2 regions of the Bacillus bruguierae genome follow, and region 2 is predicted to be linked to the other one. Evidence: predicted binding sites of a transcription regulator. Region 2 holds the regulator's gene; the other holds the start of a gene.
The links. The regulator Rex, encoded in region 2, represses fermentation and respiration genes when NADH is low (regulators of the CRP and FNR family bind a similar motif). The targets are predictions, from matches to a motif close to TTGTGAAATATTTCACAA.
Positions count from the first base shown of each region.

Region 1: a site for Rex is predicted at 3,556-3,573, ahead of nirB (nitrite reductase large subunit NirB). Genes of this name have one in related genera too.

Region 1 is NZ_JBAWSX010000001.1:370,245-377,912, reverse strand. Features, by position in the region: gene WAZ07_RS01850 (metallophosphoesterase) at 1-283, opposite strand, end outside; gene WAZ07_RS01845 (XTP/dITP diphosphatase) at 449-1,060, opposite strand; gene rph (ribonuclease PH) at 1,072-1,809, opposite strand; gene WAZ07_RS01835 (GerMN domain-containing protein) at 1,945-2,985, opposite strand; gene nirB (nitrite reductase large subunit NirB) at 3,592-5,997, shown strand; gene nirD (nitrite reductase small subunit NirD) at 6,010-6,327, shown strand; gene WAZ07_RS01820 (uroporphyrin-III C-methyltransferase) at 6,387-7,668, shown strand, end outside.
Region 2 is NZ_JBAWSX010000032.1:2,513-10,180, reverse strand. Features, by position in the region: gene WAZ07_RS25860 (ABC transporter ATP-binding protein) at 1-1,203, opposite strand, end outside; gene WAZ07_RS25855 (redox-sensing transcriptional repressor Rex) at 1,387-2,016, shown strand; gene WAZ07_RS25850 (YdiK family protein) at 2,043-2,240, opposite strand; gene WAZ07_RS25845 (CPBP family intramembrane glutamic endopeptidase) at 2,243-2,971, opposite strand; gene groES (co-chaperone GroES) at 3,315-3,599, shown strand; gene groL (chaperonin GroEL) at 3,638-5,272, shown strand; gene WAZ07_RS25830 (hypothetical protein) at 5,511-5,798, shown strand; purine riboswitch at 6,035-6,136, shown strand; gene guaA (glutamine-hydrolyzing GMP synthase) at 6,288-7,668, shown strand, end outside.

The sequences.
Region 1 (7,668 bases), on a different contig from region 2:
CGCGATATAAAAGTGTTTGCAGTGTCATTTTAATATTGTATAAATGTCCATGTGTGACGAGAAAACGTGTATGTTGTACTTCTGTGATGATGTCATTTGGAAAGTCAAAGGCAAAATCACAGTTTCCTTTCACTACATGAAACCCTTCTAGTTCAACGTGCTGCGATGTTAATTCCGAATCACCGCAATGAATCATCACATCTACGTTTCCCTCGTACTGCTCTTTTAATTGCTTTAGCTCTTTCACAGAACCGTGACTGTCGCTCACAATTAACGCCTTCATCAGTTTCGCTCCCTTATTATCCCGCTATTCGTGGGCAATAAGACCCCCACCTCAATATTCAGAGAGAATCAAAAAAGATGGGCGGGGGACAACTGCCCGTAAAATCCCGATTGGTCGGGCTTTCCATCAACGGGGGATGAAGCCCCCACTGATGGAAGTTTCACTTTATTCTTCGCCTAAAAACCAAACTGGAATTTTTTCTTCTAATTTACGAAGCGCGCGTCCGCGATGACTAATTTTATTTTTCTCATCCGACGACAATTCTGCCATTGCGCTTTTGTATTCTTCTACATAGAAAATGGGATCATACCCAAATCCATTTTCCCCGCGCTGCTGTTCTAAAATCTTTCCTTCACACGTTCCATTTACAATCAATGGTTTTTTATCTTCTTGCGGAAATGCAACAGCTAATGCGCAATAAAAACGCGCTGTACGCTTCTCCATTGGAACATCCTTTAATCCGTCTAACACTTTTTGAATGTTAGCTTGATCATTCTTTTCCTCACCTGCATAACGAGCAGAGTGAACACCTGGTTTCCCCTGCAAAGCATCTACAATTAAACCAGAATCATCTGCAATGACAATTTCACCTAGCTGTTTACACAGATGTTCCGCCTTTAAAATCGCGTTTTCTTCAAACGTTTCACCCGTTTCCTCTACTTCTTCAATATGAGGAAAATCATAAAGTGATTTTACTTCTAAATCAAACTTTTCAAATAGCTCGGCAAATTCACGTACTTTCCCGGCATTCTTTGTCGCTACGACAACTTGCTTCATACTTTCCACCTCTATTCCATATGAGTTACAATATCACCTAATGCTTCTTTTTGCATTTCAACAAGCTGTAAAATCCCTTGTTCTGCTACATCAAGCAACTCGTTCAATTCACCGCGGCTAAATGTCGCTTCTTCTCCTGTACCTTGCACTTCAACAAAGTGTCCTTTTCCTGTCATAATGACATTCATATCAACATTCGCCTTAGAATCTTCTGCATAATTTAAATCTAATACAATGCCATGCTCATCAACGATTCCAACAGACGTTGCCGCCAAGAAATCTTTCACTGGAAGTTTCGATACTTTCCCTGCTGCCACAAGCTTCTCAAACGCTAATACCATCGCTACATACGCACCAGTAATAGAAGCTGTTCGCGTTCCGCCGTCAGCTTGAATTACATCACAGTCAATCCAAATTGTTTTTTCACCAAGTGCTTCTAAATCAACAACAGCACGCAATGCTCGTCCAATTAAACGTTGAATTTCCATTGTACGTCCCGTTACTTTCCCCTTACTTGATTCACGAATGGTACGCTGTTCTGTTGCACGAGGAATCATGGAATACTCTGCTGTAACCCACCCTTTTCCTTCACCTCTCATAAACGGAGGAACTCGATCTTCAATTGTTGCTGTACAAATAACCTTTGTATCACCAACTTCAATTAATACCGATCCTTCTGGATGTTTTAAATAATTCGTATGAATATGTATACGGCGCAGCTCTGATGCTTGTCTACCATCTACTCGCATAAAAAATAACCCCCTTGTAACTACTACTTGTTAGTATAGCCCATTAAAAATTTATGTTATGTATCACAATAAAAGAAGGAGAATTAGATGTATTCCCCTTCTCTTCCTACATTAAGTATATCAAATTATTTCTGTTTAAAAACCACCTGTATTCACGTTTTGTGGACGAGCAACCGGTTTTATTAATTTATCGCCTTTTTCTGTAACAAGATTCGCCTTTCCATCCACTTGAATGGACACATTTTCCACACCTTGTTTTTCTGTTACAGATAATACAAGCGACTGTAGTACATAGTTAGAAATCCTACTTTTATCTTTATTCGCATAAATATTTTCATTAAAGTTCAATGTCAATGTCCCTTTTTCAAGTTTTGGTTCATTGATTAACTTCACACCCGGATTAAAATCATATGTTAATGCCGACTTATGTGACGGTCCTTTCACAAGTTCTTTTACAATTGTTGCTACTTCGTTTTCCTTCCCTTCTGCAACGCGGCGTGTTACTGGCACGTAATAAGTTTGCTTATTACTTTGCGCCAAGAAATAGAGCGTAATTGGTTTTGTATTTGCAAGATCAGCAACTTGCTCATCATCAAAGTTAATGCCGTTTGCTCGGCTTAACCCATTACCAATCGGCGTACCAGCAACAGGCATTTTCGCTAAATCTTGCCCATTCATGCTGAACTTCACATTCTTTACTTCTTTAAACTGCGTTAATGTCCAAGTAACTGCTTCTACAATGCGGCGTTCTTCTTCTTTTTTATAGCTTTTTAGTTCTTTTGAAAAATCAACAACTGCAGTCCCGTCTTTTTTCACATCAACTGTCATTTCTGTGCCTGCTGGGAGCACAGCTTGAAATCCATTTGGCAATACATTTGTTACCGGTCCGTCTTTCACTAAATATTGTAATGACTGCTTAATCACCGCGTTATCTTTCGGAGCAGGTAACTGTACCGTTTGCGGCACAACATAACCATTTTTATCTACAAGATATAAATCTAATTTTTTCGTTTGCCCTTGTTTCGCAGTTTCTTTCTTCTCACCATCCGTATATGTTACTTTCTTAGGCGGATCAATTTGCTCTGTCCCTTTTTCCTTACTAAACAAGCCACACCCTGCTAATAAAACTGTACTTAATGTAGCACAAACAAGCCATTTGAAAGTCGATTTAGGCATACGCTTTCCTCCTAAAAAATCTAAGTTTGTACTATATGTATACGAGCCTGGTCCCCACTTTAGAACAAGCAATGACAACTTATCTTTTAAAAAAGACCTATACAAAATTGTATGTTACATACAATTTTAAAAACGGACACACCCCCCTTTCTTTTTAGAGAAGAGAGTATCTGGTCATGCATAGAAGCGGCCAGGGTCTTTTCCTGCTACGTACGACGGTAAAACAAAGAGAGAAAACGAGTGCAGGTCACTTTTTGTTTTACATAACCGCAACTTATAAAGAAAAGCGGAGCCGACTGTTTAAGCCCTCATGTCTAAGAACCTTCTCGTGTGGAAGGTTCTTAGACATGAGGGCTTAGGAGGCAGAGCTAGACAAAGATGTTGAAAAATCAAAATGGATTTATATTTCTTCAAAATCTTGCTTCTATTAATCAAAGCATCCTCTTAAAGCAGAGAAGACTATGAAGATCAAATACTGTACAAATTTGAACAATTTATGAATCCCCCAAAATTGTGATAAATATCACATCTCCTTATTTCCCAAAACTTTTATAATACAAGCATAAAAGTTTGTTAAACATTTCACAAAAAAGAAGGGAAATGAATATGAAAACACGTTTAGTCATGATCGGGAATGGTATGGCTGGAATACGCTGCATCGAAGAAATTTTAAAACAAAACGATACCTTATACGACATTACCATTTTTGGAGACGAACCACATCCAAACTACAATCGCATTATGCTCTCCCACGTCCTACAAGGAAAAACAAATATACAAGATATCATTATGAACGAATACAGTTGGTACGAAGAAAATGATATTACGTTGTATACAAATGAAAAAGTAATGCAAATCGATCGGAAAGAACAAGTCATTGTTACAGAAAAGAATCGTCTTGTTATGTACGACAAACTCATTATCGCAACAGGATCCAGTGCTTTTATTTTACCTGTAGAGGGTGCAAATCTTCCTGGTGTAACAGGTTTTCGCACAATTGAAGATACACAATTTATGATGGATACCGCTAAGCAATATAAAAAAGCTGTTGTTATTGGCGGCGGATTACTTGGTTTAGAAGCCGCACGAGGGCTTATTGACTTAGGAATGGACGTGCATGTTGTTCATTTAATGCCGCACTTAATGGAACAACAACTCGATGCTAAGGCATCTTCACTACTACGTGAAGATTTAGAATCACAAGGTATGAAGTTCCTTATGGAAAAGAAAACAGTAAAAATTCTTGGTACAAACCACGTTGAGGGCATTCAATTTGCAGATGGCGATATTGTAACATGCGATTTAATTGTGATGGCTGTTGGAATACGTCCGAATACACAATTAGCAAAAGATGCTGGTTTAATTGTAAACCGTGGTGTTGTAGTCAATGACTATATGCAAACAAATGATGAAGCAATATATGCAGTTGGAGAATGCGCAGAACATGACGGGATTGCATATGGACTTGTTGCACCACTTTATGAACAAGGTGCTATATTAGCAAAACACATTACAAGTACACAAACAGATGGATATACTGGCAGCATCGTCGGTACACAACTGAAAGTTGCAGGATGCGATTTATTCTCCGCTGGTCAAATTTATGAAGATGATGTCACAAAAGCAATCTCCATTTTCGACGAATGTACGCGTTCCTATAAAAAGGTACTCATCCGGGACAATAAAGTTGTTGGTGTTGTTTTATATGGTGATACAACTGATGGCACACGCCTCTTCAGCATGTTAAAAAAGGAAGAAGATATACAAGAATACACACCTGCTTCTCTTCTTCATAAAGCTGGTGAAGATAACGGACTTGACGTTGCAAGTATGAGTGCTGATGAAACTGTTTGCGGATGTAATGGCGTCACAAAAGGAACGATTGTTCACGCTATTTTAGAACAACACTTAACGACATTTGAAGAAGTAAAAGGGTGTACAAAAGCAGCAGGATCCTGCGGTAAATGTCGCCCAGTTGTTGAACAAATTTTATCTCATACACTTGGAGATAACTTTGATGCTTCTGTCCAAATTACAGGTATGTGCGGGTGCACAACATTATCTCGCGATGAAGTTGTAGCAGCAATTCACGAAAAAGGCTTAAAGTCACCGAAAGAAGTACGAAACGTCCTTAACTTCTCGCACGAAGAAGGTTGTTCAAAATGCCGTCCTGCATTAAATTACTATTTACGTATGATTTGTCCAGAAGAATACGCCGATGATAAAGCATCTCGCTTCGTTAACGAAAGAATGAATGGCAATATTCAACATGATGGAACATTTTCTGTTATTCCACGTATGTACGGCGGCGTTACAACAGCAGATGATTTAATGAAAATCGCAGAAGTTGCGAAGAAATACGACGTCCCGCTCGTAAAAATAACAGGTGCAAGTCGCATCGGTTTATATGGTGTTAAAAAAGAAGATTTACCAAAAGTGTGGGCTGATCTTGATATGAATTCTGGCTACGCCTATTCGAAGTCTCTTCGCAATGTAAAATCATGCGTCGGATCCCGCTTCTGCCGCTTCGGTACAAAAGATTCATTAGGACTTGGCATGTTGCTTGAGCAGTCATTAGAAATGGTAGATACACCACATAAAATGAAAATGGGTGTAACAGGTTGTCCGCGCAACTGCGCAGAAGCATTAACGAAAGACTTTGGCGTCGTTTGTGTTGAAAATGGCTTCCAGCTTTATATCGGAGGTAACGGCGGTACAGAAGTACGTGAAGCTGATTTTGTAATGATTGTCCCTTCGGAAGAAGATGTAATTCGCATCGCCACAGCGTACGTACAATACTATCGTGAAACTGGTATTTACGGCGAACGCACAGCTCCTTGGGTAGAACGAATAGGTTTACATCAAATAAAAGAAGTGCTGCATGATGAAAGTATGATCGCTAAATTAAATGAACGCTTCCAAACAGCACGAAATACCTATGAAGAAGCTTGGGGACAAGCACTAGAAACACAATCACTAAAAACGATGTATGAAGTAGAGATTGTAAAATAAGGAGCGATTCATATGTTACAAACGAAAGAAAAAATAAAAATTATGCCTGCCGCAGATCTTCCTGTACAAATCGGTAAGGAAGTACACATAAAGGACATGTCTATTGCCTTATTTCGCCTTGCAAACGGCGACATCCGCGCTGTAGAAAATCGGTGTCCTCATAAAAATGGCCCATTAGCAGAAGGGATTGTTTCTGGCGAATTTGTCTTTTGTCCGTTGCACGATTGGAAAATTTCATTACTAACAGGTGAAGTACAAAAACCTGATGACGGCTGTATTCAAACATATGAAGTACAAATTATTGATGGCGATATTTATATATACATGTAACTTATATAAGGGAGCCTCTTCTCGGCTTCCTTTCCAGTAAAAACAGATGAGGTGTAGAGATGAACGGATACGTATATTTAGTTGGTGCAGGACCTGGTGATGAAGGGCTTATTACAAAAAAAGCAATAGAGTGCTTACAAAAAGCAGATATTGTTTTATATGACCGCTTATTGAATCAAAATTTACTTCGCTATACAAAGTCAACATGCGAACTTGTCTATTGCGGAAAAATGCCAACAAATCATATTATGCGCCAAGAAATGATTAACGCTCATTTACTTCAATCTGCCAAAGAAGGTAAGACTGTTGTCCGATTAAAAGGCGGAGATCCCTCTATCTTTGGCCGAGTTGGCGAAGAAGCAGCTGCTTTAGCAGCAGAAAACATTCCATATGAGATTGTACCAGGTATTACATCTAGCATCGCCGCTAGCGCGTATGCCGGCATCCCTCTCACCCATCGCGACTACAGTAATAGCGTGACATTATTAACTGGTCATACAAAGGGACCGATTCAGGATCATGTCAACTACAACTCACTCTTAAATAGTGATACTGTTGCCTTTTACATGGGCATTAAAAACTTACCAACCATTTGCGAAAACTTACTGCAAACCGGAAAGAAAAAAGATACACCAGTAGCAGTCATCGAATGGGGTACAACCGGAAGACAGCGAGTCGTTACAGGTACACTGTCCACAATTGTTGATATCGTCAACAAGGAACACATTTCAAATCCTTCCATGACAATTGTTGGGGATGTCGTATCCTTACGAAAACAAATCGCTTGGAAAGAACGTAAACCATTACACGGAAAAAAAGTTTTACTTGCCTCTTCATCAAATAAAACAAGTAAAGCAGAGAAAAAATTACAAGAAGCTGGAGCAGAAACATATCAAATTCCAACTTTCCAAAAACAAGATTACACTTTAACACAGGAACAACTCCGTGAAATATTTGATGCCAAGCGTCTCGTTTTCTGTTCAGCCGAAAGCGTAGCAATCTTGTTACAATCATGCGCACAGCATCGGAAAGATATCCGTTCCTTACAAGGAGTTCTCCAGCATATGAATCATGCTGCCAAGGAAGCACTTATGCAATATGGACTCTTCAGTGAACAAGCAAGGTTTTCTACAAAACCAACTGTGTATCTAGGACGAAATATTAACCGAATTGCTGTCATTCAAGAAAAAATCGGCCCTGGCTCTTATATAATGACACATGAATATAAAATAGATCATCGTTTTGACGAAATTCATACACGTATGCTCTCTGAATTCACATGGGATGGCATTGTATTTGAAGGGCGCGCCGCAATTGATACATTTATAGCAGAGGTTAAAC
Region 2 (7,668 bases):
TTCTTGGTCATAATATCCGATAGAAACGTTGGAACCAAACGAAATATTACCGTTTAAAGGACGAAGTTTATCCACAAGAGATTTTAATAAAGTAGATTTTCCAATTCCGTTTGGGCCAACAAGTGCAACACTATCGCCTCTTGTTAATTGGAAATGAATGTTTTGAATAATTGGCTCGTTATTATAACCAATGGTAACATCTTTTACTTGTAATACATCATTACCGCTTTGTTTATCGATATCAAAGTGGAAAGAAGCAGATTTTGTATCACCGATTGGTTTTTCCATAAGTTCCATACGATCTAATTGTTTTCGGCGGCTTTGCGCCCGTTTTGTTGTGGAAGCACGAGTAATATTTTTTTGGATAAAGTCTTGTAATTTTGTTACTTCTTCTTGCTGTTTCTCGTAACGTTTTATTTCTTGTTCATATAGCGCCGCTTTAAGTTCTAAGTATTTACTGTAGTTTCCTGTGTACTTTCGACTTTGTTTATTAGAAATTTCATATACTTGCGTTACAAGTCTATCTAGAAAGTATCGATCGTGTGAAACGATTAAAATAGCACCAGGATAACCTTGTAAATATTGCTCCAGCCACGTTAATGTATCGATATCTAAATGGTTGGTTGGCTCATCTAAAATAAGTAAATCTGGTTTTGTTAATAATAACTTACCAAGAGCTAAACGAGTTTTTTGTCCGCCGCTTAATGTGGAGATTGTCGCTTCGTGTGTTTCTGAAGGAAAACCAAGTCCACCTAAAACAGAGCGAATATCAGCTTCGTATTGATAGCCGCCTTCATTTTTATAATCTAATTGTAGGCGATCATACTCTGCTAATAGTTTTTCGTAAATAGTTTCATTTGTGAAATTTTCTTCTTTTCCCATTTCTTGTTCTAACCTGCGGAGTTCTTTCTCCATGCGCTGTAAGTGGAGGAATACTGTTAGCATTTCATCCCAAATCGTTAACGATGTTTCAAGACCAGTATGCTGTGCTAAGTAACCGATAGATACATCTTTCGGTTTTATAATTTCTCCGCCGTCATGGGATAATTCTCCTGCAATAATCTTTAATAATGTAGACTTTCCAGCGCCGTTACGCCCGACAAGTGCAATGCGATCACGCGTCTGTACTTCTAACTTAATGTTTGAAAGAATGACTTCAGCCGCATACAGCTTGGAAAGGTTATTCACTTGTAGTAAAATCAATGTTTTCACCTCAAATAATTTCTTAACTTTGCCATGATTATATTTCTCAATCATACTAAAAATAGTGTATAGTTGAACATAAATAGAGAAATTCTCTCTCTATTATACAAGGAAAAGTTTCAATGCTAAACTTCTGTATATGTTTCAATCACTTGAACAGATAGGAAGAGAGGAGGGGGTTGCATGGAGCAGCCTAAAATTCCGCAGGCGACTGCCAAAAGATTGCCTCTATACTATCGATTTATCCAAAACTTATCGTTATCTGGTAAGCAACGCGTATCATCTGCAGAATTAAGTGAAGCGGTGAAAGTAGATTCAGCGACGATTCGACGAGATTTTTCATACTTTGGGGCATTAGGGAAAAAGGGATATGGTTATAATGTGAATTATTTATTGTCGTTTTTCCGCGAAACACTTGATCAAGATGATGTAACACGCGTAGCATTAATTGGGGTAGGTAACTTAGGTACGGCTTTCTTACATTACAATTTTACAAAAAATAATAATACAAAAATTGAGATGGCATTTGACGTTGATGAAGAGAAAGTTGGGAAAGAAATCGGAGGGATTCCAGTATATCATCTGGATGAATTAGAAGAGAGATTATCAGATGATATAAAAGTGGCAATATTAACAGTGCCTGCTTCTGTTGCACAATCTGTAGCAGATCGCTTATCGCATACGAGCATACAAGGTGTTTTAAACTTTACACCTGCTAGATTAAACATATTAGAACATATTCGAATTCATCATATTGATTTAGCAGTAGAATTACAAACGCTCGTGTACTTTTTGAAAAATTATCCACAATAAAAACGCAGGAATTTCCTGCGTTTTTATTATTTCTTCTTACTATCTTTTTTCGGTTTAGAAAAAAGAAGGCGAAGTGCAAAATTAAAATCAATCGTTGCCATTACGGCAAGCAATAGTGTGTAAAAGTTCCAAATTGTATCTTGAACACTTGTAATTGCTAAGTATGTAAAAATACACCCTAGAAGAAAATACAAAGTTGCCATAACAAATGGTGAATTTCGCATGTTTAAAATCCTCCGATGAATCCTTGCAATTTTTCAGCTTTTTCTAGATATGGACGAAGTACAAATGTAATTAACATAACGTTTGTATTCATCATAACATGAGCCATAATTGGGACAATAATTCGTTTTGTTTGTACGTATAAAAATGAAAAAACAAGCCCCATGGAAATATACACTAATAAATGTGTAGGGTCAAAATGAATGAGAGCAAATATAAGCGAGCTCACGATCGCTGCGATAAAGAAGTTATATCGTTTATATAGTGTTCCAAATAGAATTTTTCTAAATACAATTTCCTCAAGAATGGGAGCGAATATAGATGAAACAATCATAAATAATGGAGCAGCTTTTATAATTTCGATAATGTTTTGTGTATTTTCTGATTCAGCTTTAATTTTAAAAACTTGTGTTTCAATTGTGCCGGCAATTACTTGGGCGAATAAAGCAAGAAAAACTCCTAAAATAATCCATCCTATCGTAGCAAGAATATTTGTTTTTCCACGCTCCCATTTTTCTGATTGTGTATCATTGCGTAGTAACATAAGGATAATGATAAGAGCAATAAAGAAGCTAATCAGTCCCCAGTGTGCAGTTGCCAGTTGAACTTTTTGTTCAAAGGTCCGATGTCCATTATTGTATACTCCGCTTTTTAGAAGGATCCATCCTCCAATTATCCCTGATAGTTGCATCAAAATATATGTAACAATAACCCACCAATATTGTCTCTTCAATTTCGTAACTCCTTTTTGAATTTTTTGTAAAGAAAAAGGAAAATGCCCTATCCATAGAGAAAACAAATTATGGCATCTTTCTTATTGTAACATAGGAGAAGATGAAAAAACGACGGAATCTAAAAATGGATTTTTTGCAGTTTTCCCTTATGTAATTATTAAGTAAATCATAAAAGTTTTTAAACAAGTTGGGGAGGGGGTGGAATAGTTTTCCGAAAAATTACGATTTTTTCACTTGCAAAAGAAAATGAGATTCTTTATTATAATAAGTGTGTTAGCACTCAAGGTATTAGAGTGCTAATAAACATAAAATTTACATAATAAATTGAGGAGGTTGTTGTTCATGCTAAAGCCATTAGGTGATCGCGTTATAATTGAACTTGTTCAAGCAGAAGAAAAAACAGCAAGTGGTATCGTACTACCAGACACTGCAAAAGAAAAACCACAAGAAGGTAAAGTAGTGGCAGTTGGTACTGGTCGTGTGCTTGAAAATGGTGAGCGTGTTGCTTTAGATGTAGCTACAGGAGATCGTATCATCTTCTCAAAATATGCAGGTACTGAAGTGAAATACGAAGGTACAGAATACTTAATTTTACGTGAAAGCGACATTTTAGCAATTATCGGTTAATTATATAAATCTTTAAAAATTCAAGGGGGTCAAATATTATGGCAAAAGATATTAAATTTAGTGAAGAAGCACGTCGTTCGATGCTTCGCGGTGTCGACACTCTTGCAAACGCAGTAAAAGTTACGCTTGGACCAAAAGGTCGCAACGTTGTACTTGAGAAAAAATTCGGTTCTCCGCTTATTACAAATGACGGCGTAACAATTGCAAAAGAAATCGAATTAGAAGATGCATTTGAAAATATGGGTGCAAAACTAGTTGCAGAAGTTGCTAGCAAAACAAATGATGTAGCTGGTGATGGAACGACAACTGCAACTGTATTAGCGCAAGCAATGATTCGTGAAGGTTTAAAGAACGTAACAGCTGGTGCGAACCCAATGGGTCTTCGTAAAGGTATTGAAAAAGCTGTTACAGCAGCGATTAAAGAATTAAAAGAGATTTCTAAACCAATCGAAGGTAAATCTTCTATCGCACAAGTAGCTGCTATTTCTGCTGATGATGAAGAAGTAGGCCAATTAATTGCAGAAGCAATGGAACGTGTTGGTAACGACGGCGTTATTACATTAGAAGAATCTAAAGGGTTCACAACAGAATTAGATGTAGTAGAAGGTATGCAGTTTGACCGTGGATATGCTTCTCCTTACATGATTACTGATTCTGATAAAATGGAAGCGGTTCTTGATAACCCATTTATCTTAATTACAGATAAAAAGGTTTCTAGCATTCAAGAAATCTTACCAGTATTAGAGCAAGTGGTACAACAAGGTAAACCACTTCTTATCATCTCTGAAGACGTAGAAGGCGAAGCGTTAGCTACATTGGTAGTAAATAAACTTCGCGGTACGTTCAATGTAGTAGCTGTTAAAGCTCCTGGCTTCGGTGATCGTCGTAAAGCGATGTTAGAAGATATTGCGATCTTAACTGGCGGCGAAGTAATTACAGAAGAGCTAGGTCGTGATTTAAAATCTGCAACTATCGCATCTTTAGGCCGTGCTGGCAAAGTTGTTGTAACAAAAGAAAATACAACAATTGTTGAAGGTGTAGGAAACACAGAACAAATCGAAGCTCGCATTGGTCAAATCCGTGCACAGCTAGAAGAAACAACTTCTGAATTTGATCGTGAAAAATTACAAGAACGTCTTGCTAAATTAGCAGGTGGCGTAGCTGTAATTAAAGTAGGTGCGGCTACTGAAACTGAATTGAAAGAGCGCAAACTTCGCATTGAAGATGCACTTAACTCAACTCGTGCAGCAGTAGAAGAAGGTATTGTTGCTGGTGGTGGTACTGCACTTATGAATGTATACAGCAAAGTAGCTAACCTTGAAGCAACTGGTGACGAAGCTACAGGTATTAACATTGTGCTTCGTGCGTTAGAAGAACCAGTTCGTCAAATCGCAGTGAACGCTGGTTTAGAAGGCTCTGTAGTTGTAGAGCGCTTAAAAGGCGAAAAAGTTGGCGTTGGTTTCAACGCAGCAACAGGCGAATGGGTAAATATGCTTGAGTCTGGTATCGTAGATCCAACGAAAGTAACTCGTTCTGCTCTTCAAAACGCAGCATCTGTTGCAGCAATGTTCTTAACAACTGAAGCAGTTGTTGCTGACAAACCAGAACCAAATGCACCTGCAATGCCTGACATGGGCGGCATGGGCATGGGCGGTATGGGCGGCATGATGTAATAAGCCCTCATTTTGAGAAGCTGTTCAATGTATAAATAGTTAGTAAGAAGAAGACTACTTCCTAAGTAAAGGAGGTAGTCTTTTTTGTACTTTTAAAGTTTGCTTATCAAGATATAGGGGGACGAGTATTCATGGCTAGATAGAACAATTTCGGGCGTGTTATGGTAGTAGGTAGTATTTTTTAAGTTAGTAAAGTTCCTGGGATTCTTTCGAAATTTATGAATAAGAAGGTGTATATATGAAATTATATTTCAAAGACATTGAGTTAGGCGAAATTATAGATATTTTTACTGATGCACCGTGGATGTATGGCACTATACATTTAAATGAAAATAGCAAACCTTATGAAGAATACTTTCGTGAAATGGTTAATGAAGAAAGTACATTTGATTTTGACAGTATAGACCCTAATTTTTTGAATGAGGAGAATTGGTCTGTTTTTGACGAAAATGAAGAGAAACACTTAGGGATAGCCATTCCTGCTATTTATATAGAAGACACAACTATTGCATGGCGTTGGCGATGAATAAAATATCATTTCGGAAAAGCCAAGTTTGTAATAAGGGTAATTGTTAATACAGCACGAAATTTTATGACCTTGTAAGAGACCAATTACACAGTGCAGGTTACGGATTGCAATATAATCACAAGGGCTTTGAATGAATAACAGAAGGACGTTTCACTATATAGGGAAATAATTTCTGTAGAATTTTGTCGCTTTCTCTCTTGACCGTATTCACGTTTCATTGTTAGAATCTAGAAAGATAATATTAAACGTTCCTTCATATATCCTCAATAATACGGATTGAGAGTCTCTACCGGGTTACCGTAAACAACCTGACTATGAAGGCAGTGTGTCTATATTTATAAGGAACAAACTCCTTTATAAAGCTAGACTCCTGCCTTTTCTTTGTTATGAGACTGAGGGCAGGGGACTGGCTTTTTTTATTATATTGGTAATTGTTTTTACCAAATTGGTGAAAATGTTTATATACAGAACTATGGGGTGATTATTTTGAAGAAACAGCACGATACGATTATCGTTTTAGATTTTGGAAGTCAGTATAACCAGTTAATTGCGCGTCGCATTCGTGAATTTGGCGTGTATAGTGAACTTCATCCACATACAATTACAGCAGAAGAAATTAAAGCGATGAATCCAAAAGGGATTATCTTCTCTGGTGGACCAAACAGTGTATATGGCGAAAGTGCATTCCACTGCGATGAGAAAATCTTTGATTTAGGCTTACCGATCTTCGGTATTTGCTACGGCATGCAATTAATGACAAAGCACTTTGGTGGAAAAGTAGAACGTGCAGACCATCGTGAGTATGGAAAAGCGGTAGTAAAAGTAGAGAACCAATCGAAATTATATACAAATCTTCCAGAAGAGCAAGTTGTTTGGATGAGCCATGGTGACTTAGTAACAGGCTTACCAGAAGGTTTCGTAGTAGATTCAACAAGTGACTCTTGTCCAATTGCTGGTATGAGCAACGAAGCACAAAACTTATACGGCGTACAATTCCACCCAGAAGTGCGTCACTCTGAGCACGGTAATGATTTAATTAAGAACTTTGTATTCGGTGTTTGTGGTTGTACTGAAGGCTGGAATATGGAGAACTTTATTGAAGTAGAATTAGAAAAGATTCGTGAAACAGTTGGCGACAAGAAAGTATTATGTGCGCTTAGCGGCGGTGTAGACTCTTCTGTTGTAGCTGTATTAATTCATAAAGCAATCGGGGACCAATTAACGTGTATTTTCGTTGACCATGGCTTACTTCGTAAAGGAGAAGCTGAAGGGGTTATGAAAACATTTAGCGAAGGCTTCCACATGAACGTTATTAAGGTGGATGCACAAGAACGCTTCATGAGCAAATTAGCAGGTGTTGAAGATCCGGAACAAAAACGTAAAATCATCGGTAATGAATTTATTTATGTATTCGATGACGAAGCTTCTAAATTAGAAGGAATGGACTTCTTAGCACAAGGTACACTGTACACAGATATTATTGAAAGTGGTACAGCGACTGCGCAAACAATTAAATCTCACCATAACGTTGGTGGACTTCCAGAAGATATGCAGTTTAAGTTAATCGAGCCTTTAAATACGTTATTTAAAGACGAAGTACGTGAATTAGGATCAGAACTAGGAATTCCTGATGAAATCGTATGGCGTCAACCTTTCCCAGGTCCAGGACTTGGTATCCGTGTACTAGGCGAAATTACAGAAGAGAAATTAGAAATTGTTCGTGAATCTGATGCAATTTTACGTGAAGAAATCAAAAAAGCTGGTTTAGATCGTGAAGTTTGGCAATATTTCACTGCACTTCCTGGTATGCGCAGCGTAGGTGTTATGGGTGACGAGCGTACGTATGATTACACAGTAGGTATTCGTG